DNA from 2 places in the Streptomyces sp. NPDC033174 genome. Region 2 is predicted to be linked to the other one. Evidence: predicted binding sites of a transcription regulator. Region 2 holds the regulator's gene; the other holds the start of a gene.
The links. Region 2 encodes HspR, which represses chaperone genes until heat shock. Its sites were predicted from a motif close to TTGAGNNNNNNNNNCTCAA; they were not measured.

Region 1 (3,402 bases), on a different contig from region 2:
TCGCCCGGCTCCAGTCCCGCGCGCTCCAGCTGACGGGGCAGCAGGTGGTCGCGGGCGATGACGACCTTCTCGTCCTCGGTGTAGCCGTCGAGCCTGACCAGTTCCATACGGTCGAGCAGGGCCTCCGGGATCGCTTCCAGCACGTTGGCCGTGGCGAGGAAGACGACATCGCTGAGGTCGAGTTCGACCTCCAGGTAGTGGTCCCGGAAGGTGTGGTTCTGCGCCGGGTCGAGGACTTCGAGCAGCGCGGCGGCCGGGTCGCCGCGGAAGTCGGAACCGACCTTGTCGATCTCGTCGAGCAGGACCACCGGGTTCATGGACCCGGCCTCCTTGATGGCGCGGACGATACGGCCAGGCAGCGCGCCGACGTACGTACGCCGGTGGCCGCGGATCTCCGCCTCGTCCCGGACGCCGCCGAGCGCGACGCGGACGAACTCGCGGCCCATCGCGTGCGCGACGGACTCGCCCAGCGAGGTCTTGCCGACTCCGGGCGGGCCGACGAGCGCGAGCACGGCGCCGCCCCGGCGGCCGCCGACCACGCCGAGGCCCCGCTCGGCGCGCCGCTTGCGCACGGCCAGGTACTCGGTGATGCGTTCCTTCACGTCCTCCAGGCCCGCGTGCTCGGCGTCGAGGATCGCCTTGGCGCCCTGGATGTCGTACTCGTCCTCGGTGCGCTCGTTCCACGGCAGTTCGAGGACGGTGTCGAGCCAGGTGCGGATCCAGGAGCCCTCCGGGGACTGGTCGCTGGACCGCTCCAGCTTGTCGACCTCCTTGAGGGCGGCCTCCCGGACCTTCCCGGGAAGGTCGGCGGCCTCGACCCGGGCGCGGTAGTCGTCCGGCTCGTCCTCGGTGCCGCTCTCTCCGTTGAGTTCGCGCAGCTCCTTGCGGACGGCTTCCAGCTGACGCCGCAGCAGGAATTCGCGCTGCTGCTTGTCGACGCCCTCCTGGACGTCCTTGGCGATGGACTCGGCGACCTCCTGCTCGGCGAGGTGGCCGCGCAGCTGCTCGGTGGCGAGCCTGAGCCGGGCGACCGGGTCCTCGGTCTCCAGCAGTTCGACCTTCTGGCCGACCGTCAGGAACGGCGAGTAGCCGGCGTTGTCGGCGAGGGCCGAGACGTCGTCGATCTGCTGGACGCGGTCGACGACCTGCCAGGCTCCGCGCTTCTTCAGCCAGCTGGTGGCGAGCGCCTTGTACTCGGTGACCAGCTCGTTCACCGAGCCGGGGAGCGGGTCGGGGACCGTCTCCTCGACGGTGGCGCCCTCGACCCAGAGGGCCGCGCCCGGCCCTGTCGTGCCGGCACCGATCCTCACGCGGCCGCGGCCGCGGATCAGGGCACCGGGGTCGCCGTCGGAGAGCCGTCCCACCTGCTCCACGGTGCCGAGCACACCGGTACCGGCGTACGTCCCGTCGATCCGGGGCACCAGCAGCACCTTGGGCTTGCTGCCCGCCGCGGCAGCCTGCGCGGCCTCGACCGCGGCACGCACGTCGTTGTCGGACAGATCGAGCGGCACCACCATTCCGGGCAGCACGACCTCGTCGTCGAGCGGCAGCACAGGCAGAGTGAGCGTCGAGTACTCCGTGGACTCAGCAGCCATGATCTCCCCTTCAGCATTCAAGTTGAGCTATGCCGACTCAATGCTCGTGAGCGGAGGATTGTTCCCCGGCGACTGTTCGCTCTGAGCGATCACTTTCGGGGGGAGGGTCCGGACGGATGCGGCGGAGGGGTGGTCCTCTCCCGCCCGACCCGGCATGCTCGGGGCCATGACCATGCGGGGGTGCGGACGAGGTGCGTGGGGCGCGGGGCTGTTGCTGGCCGTCGCGCTCGGAGTGACCGGCTGCGGGACCTCGGGACCGCCGCCCCCGGACCGGCCCGCGCAGACCGGCGGCGGGGCGCCGTCACCACCCGCCGAGGGGCCTTCGGGCACTCCGGCGCCGCCGAAGGACACCCCCGACCCGGACGAGGTGCTCGTCCATGTGAACGTCAGCGGCGGTTTCGCGGGTGTCAGCAACGACCTGACCGTCCGTTACGACGGCCGCTACACCACCCGGTCGGGGACGAAGCCGGAGCGCACCGGCCGGATGTCCCCGGCCGACGTCGGGACGCTGCGCGAGGCCCTGGAGGACCCCGCCTACGCCAAGGTGCCCGCCCGGCCCACCGGGACGCCCGTCTTCGACGGCTTCCAGTATGTGATCGCGCATCAGCACCGGGTCGTCGTCACCGGGGACGGGGAGCGGCCGCCGGCTCTGGACCGGGTGTTCGCGGCGCTGCCCGACGACGCACGACTGACCAGCAAGTGACCCCCGCCAACAGCGCGAGTGGATGACCCCAGTTGCTGATCGGATCCTCGAACGCCAGCAGGTCGCGGACCAGTACGAGCGCGGTCCCGCCCAGGAGTGCTGTCCGCGCGGGCGCGCGGAGCAGGCCGGCGAGTGCGCCGACGCAGGCGAGCAGCCCGAAACTGATGCCGTAGTCGAGCCGGTGGAGCGACGACTCGGGCAGCCGCCCGGCGAGGACGGACAGTCCGACCGGCACCTCGGTGGCGAGGGTCGCCACGACGTGCCCGGCCAGGAAGACGCCCGCCGTGCGCACTCCGCCGACGCGGCGCTCCAGAGCGGTGAGGACGAGGACGAAGCCGAGGGCGTACGGAGAGGCGAGGCCGCCCGCGATCCACAGGGCGCTGGCGGCCAGGACGAGCAGCGGCGTGCGGGAGAGGTGGGCGGCGTCCGTACTGGACCCCCGGAGCAGCGCGGCGACCGTGTCCGGGTCGCCGAACCGCGTGTACAGGGAGGTCGCGACGAGGACGAGGGTGTAGCAGAAGGTGAAGGGGGTGCCCCGGGGTGTGGGCAGGAGAGCGCCGGCCCGGGGAACCGGGTAGCGGGCTCGGGACATGGCGGCGGTCCGCTGGGCCGGGACGGCGTTCAGCGGCGGGGCGCCTTCCTCGGGCGATGCGCTCGCACGCCCGTCGGACACTGTGCCGGACACCGTGGCCCCTTCGGCCGTTCCGGGCGGGGGAAGCCGGTGCACCGCGCCAGATCCCTCCGTCCGCTGCCTGTCGACACGTCCCCCGGCTCCACCCTGCCCCACACGCGGCGATCGCCACTCCCCGCGTCCCGTGACCTCCGTCACGCGGGGAGCGGCCCATGCGCTTGTCCCGACCCCTGCCGTACGGGGAGGATGGGCCGGCGGCGTCCGGGTACGCGAGACGTGTCCGGAACCGTCCGACACCTACCCGCACACGGCAGGAGGCTCCCCGCCATGTCCGCCCCCGTCACCCTCGACCGGCGCGAAGGACCGTACGGGGAGGTGGTACTGCGACGGGACGGGTCCCTCCTCCAGATCATCGCCAACGGCACGTTCCTGATGGACACGTCCGACGGCCGCTCGGAGCGTCTGCTCATCGA
Region 2 (3,402 bases):
AACTACCGCCGCAGGGTGGAGCGCGACCGGATCACCGTCAAGGAGATCGCGGTGGCGAACCTCCTCACCGAGCTCCTTCCGGTGCTCGATGACATCGGCCGCGCCCGTGACCACGGCGAGCTGGTGGGCGGCTTCAAGTCGGTGGCCGAATCGCTGGAGACGGTCGCCGCGAAGATGGGCCTGCAGCAGTTCGGCAAGGAGGGCGAGCCCTTCGACCCGACGATCCACGAGGCCCTGATGCACAGCTACGCGCCGGACGTCACCGAGACGACCTGCGTGGCGATTCTGCAGCCGGGGTACCGGATCGGCGAGCGGACCATCCGGCCCGCGCGGGTGGCGGTGGCCGAGCCCCAGCCCGGGGCGACGCCGGCCGCGAAGGAAGAGAAGTCGTCCGACGAGGAGAGCGGTGGCCCGGACGAGGGCTGACGCGACCCGGTGGAAGGAGGGACGTCGATGAGTACGAAGGACTTCGTCGAGAAGGACTACTACAAGGTTCTCGGCGTCCCCAAGGACGCCACGGACGCAGAGATCAAGAAGGCGTACCGGAAGCTCGCCCGCGAGTTCCACCCGGACGCCAACAAGGGTGACGCCGGCGCCGAGTCGCGCTTCAAGGAGATCTCCGAGGCGAACGACGTCCTCGGTGACCCGAAGAAGCGCAAGGAGTACGACGAGGCCCGCGCGCTGTTCGGCAACGGCGGGTTCCGGGCCGGGCCCGGCGGCGCCGGCGGCTCGTTCAACTTCGACCTGGGCGACCTCTTCGGGGGTGCCCAGGGCCCGGGGCAGGGCGGCGCCGGAGGCTTCGGCGGCGGACTCGGGGACGTGTTCGGCGGTCTGTTCAACCGCGGCGCCGGTCCGGGTACGCGTACCCAGCCGCGCCGCGGCCAGGACATCGAGTCCGAGGTGACACTCAGCTTCACCGAGGCGGTCGACGGGGCCACGGTCCCGTTGCGGATGTCCAGCCAGCAGCCCTGCAAGGCCTGTTCGGGCACCGGTGACAAGAACGGCACGCCGCGCGTGTGCCCGACCTGTGTCGGCACCGGGCAGGTCTCCCGGGGCGGCAGCGGCTCCTTCTCGCTGACCGACCCGTGTGTGGACTGCAAGGGCCGTGGGCTGATCGCCCAGGACCCCTGCGACGTCTGCCACGGCAGCGGGCGCGCCAAGTCCTCCCGGACCATGCAGGTCCGGATCCCGGCGGGTGTCTCCAACGGGCAGCGGATCCGGCTGCGCGGCAAGGGCGCGCCGGGCGAGCGCGGTGGTCCGGCCGGCGACCTCTATGTCGTCGTGCACGTCGACGCGCACCCGGTGTTCGGCCGCAAGGACGACAACCTCACCGTCACCGTGCCCGTCACCTTCGACGAGGCGGCGCTCGGCGGCGAGATCAAGGTCCCGACCCTCGGTGGCCCCCCGGTGACGCTGAAACTGCCCGCGGGCACGCCCAACGGCCGTACGATGCGCGCCCGTGGGAAGGGTGCGGTCCGCAAGGACGGCACCCGCGGGGACCTGCTGGTGACCGTGGAGGTCGTCGTGCCGAAGGACCTCGACGACAAGGCGCGCGAGGCCCTTGAGACCTACCGCGAGGCGACCGCGGGTGAGGACCCCAGGGCAGAGCTGTTCCAGGCCGCGAAGGGAGCTTGACGTCATGGACATCAGACCGGGACGCAGCCGCAATCCGTATGAACTGACCGACGAGACGCCGGTGTACGTGATCTCGGTGGCGGCCCAGCTCTCCGGCCTGCACCCGCAGACGCTCCGGCAGTACGACCGCCTGGGTCTGGTCTCCCCGGACCGTACGGCGGGGCGTGGCCGGCGCTACTCGGCCCGTGACATCGAGTTGCTCCGGCAGGTGCAGGCGCTCTCGCAGGACGAGGGCATCAACCTGGCGGGAATCAAGCGCATCATCGAGCTGGAGAACCAGGTCGCCGCGCTGCAGTCCCGGGTGGCCGAGCTGTCGGCGGCCGTGGAGGGCGCGGCGGCGACGCTGCGGCAGCGCGAGGCGCAGGTCCACGCGTCGTACCGGCGGGATCTGGTGCCGTATCAGGATGTGCAGCAGGCGAGCGCTCTGGTGGTCTGGCGGCCGAAGCGACCCGAGTAGGCCCGTGAGGCGAGGCCCCCTCCGACGGAGGGGGCCTTCGTCGTGCCCGGCGCCGGGTCACCCGGCCTGTCACCCGCGCCGCCACCCGGCCCGTCGTCCGGCCCCCGTCCGCGCCGCCACCCGGCCCGTCGTCCGGCCCCCGTCCGCGCCGCCACCCGGCTCACGTGATCATTTCGATGCCCAGGTCGAGCGCCGACTCCCACCACGGCGCCGCGCCCGTCCCGAAGGCGGCGGCCAGCGCCGTTCCCACGGCGATGTCCTGGCCGAGGACCTTGGCGTCGTCCCGCCAGTCCGCCGAGACCGTGCCGTCGCCGGTGGAGTCCAGTTCCCCAAGCGCCCGGCCGTCCCTCAGCAGCCGGCTGGTGACGTACGAGCAGGGCACCAGCCGGTAGTTCGCCCCACCCACCTCGGCGTCGACGCGGTAGGACCGCCGGGAGATCCGCCCCTTGGCGGGCAGGATGCGGGCGGGCCGCCCGTCGACGGTCAGGGTGAGCAGGTCGGCCGCCCGGGTGCCGATGGGGACATGGACGTCCGGTGTGGCGCCGGGGGCCCGTACGAGCGTGACGGAGGGCAGGCCCTCGCCGGTCACGTGGAGGGTCCCGGCGTCGATGTCGAGGGCGACGTGAGTGAGCATGCCTGGTGATCCCGTTCCAGCATTCCGGACTGTGCGATGAGAAAGCCGAGTTGGGCGCGGCTGCCGCTGCCGAGGGCGGACGCGAGCTTGGCGATGTGGGCGCGGCAGGTGCGGACGTTCATCCCCAGCCGGCGCGCGATGGCCTCGTCGACGTGGCCCTCGACGAGGAGTTTGGCTATGGAGCGCTGCACGCCGCTGATGCCGTCCACGGCCGGCGTGTAGGGGACTTCGTGCTCCCAGGGGACACCGTGCAGCCAGAACTGGTCGAAGACGCCGACGAGATACTGCACGAGGCCCTCGTGGCGCAGCTCCAGGGCGACCCGCCGGTCTCTTCGCGCCGGGATGAAGGCGACCTTCCGGTCCACGATGATGAGCCGGTCGATGATCTCCTCGAGGGTGCGCACCTCGAGGCCGTAGGGCGCGATGCGTTCGACGTATCCCATGGTGGCCGAGTGGTGGCGGGCGGTGTGCTGGTACAGCGTGCGCATCTGCACACCGCGGTCGAGCAGCGGCTCCACCCGGCGCAGCCCTTCCTTCAGCACCTCGGGCGTGCGCCCGCTGCCCGGCTGGAGGGTGAGCAGCTCCATCGTGCACTCGTTGATCACGCGGTCCAGCGTGGCGTTGATCAGGCTGAGCCCCTCCAGGACGCTGATGGCCTGGGTGGCCGACGGGTCCG

Region 1: the regulator HspR is predicted to act here: its motif matches at 1,618-1,636, upstream of lon (endopeptidase La).

What each region holds. Positions count from the first base shown of each region.
Region 1 covers NZ_JBVIPQ010000002.1:371,978-375,379, reverse strand. Annotated here, with positions in the region: gene lon (endopeptidase La) at 1-1,595, opposite strand, end outside; gene ACZ5VC_RS08000 (hypothetical protein) at 1,762-2,298, shown strand; gene ACZ5VC_RS07995 (rhomboid-like protein) at 2,216-2,983, opposite strand; gene ACZ5VC_RS07990 (spermidine synthase family protein) at 3,257-3,402, shown strand, end outside.
Region 2 covers NZ_JBVIPQ010000004.1:468,018-471,419, forward strand. Annotated here, with positions in the region: gene grpE (nucleotide exchange factor GrpE) at 1-426, shown strand, start outside; gene dnaJ (molecular chaperone DnaJ) at 454-1,635, shown strand; gene ACZ5VC_RS15790 (heat shock protein transcriptional repressor HspR) at 1,640-2,092, shown strand; gene ACZ5VC_RS15795 (hypothetical protein) at 2,253-2,726, opposite strand; gene ACZ5VC_RS15800 (helix-turn-helix transcriptional regulator) at 2,678-3,402, opposite strand, start outside.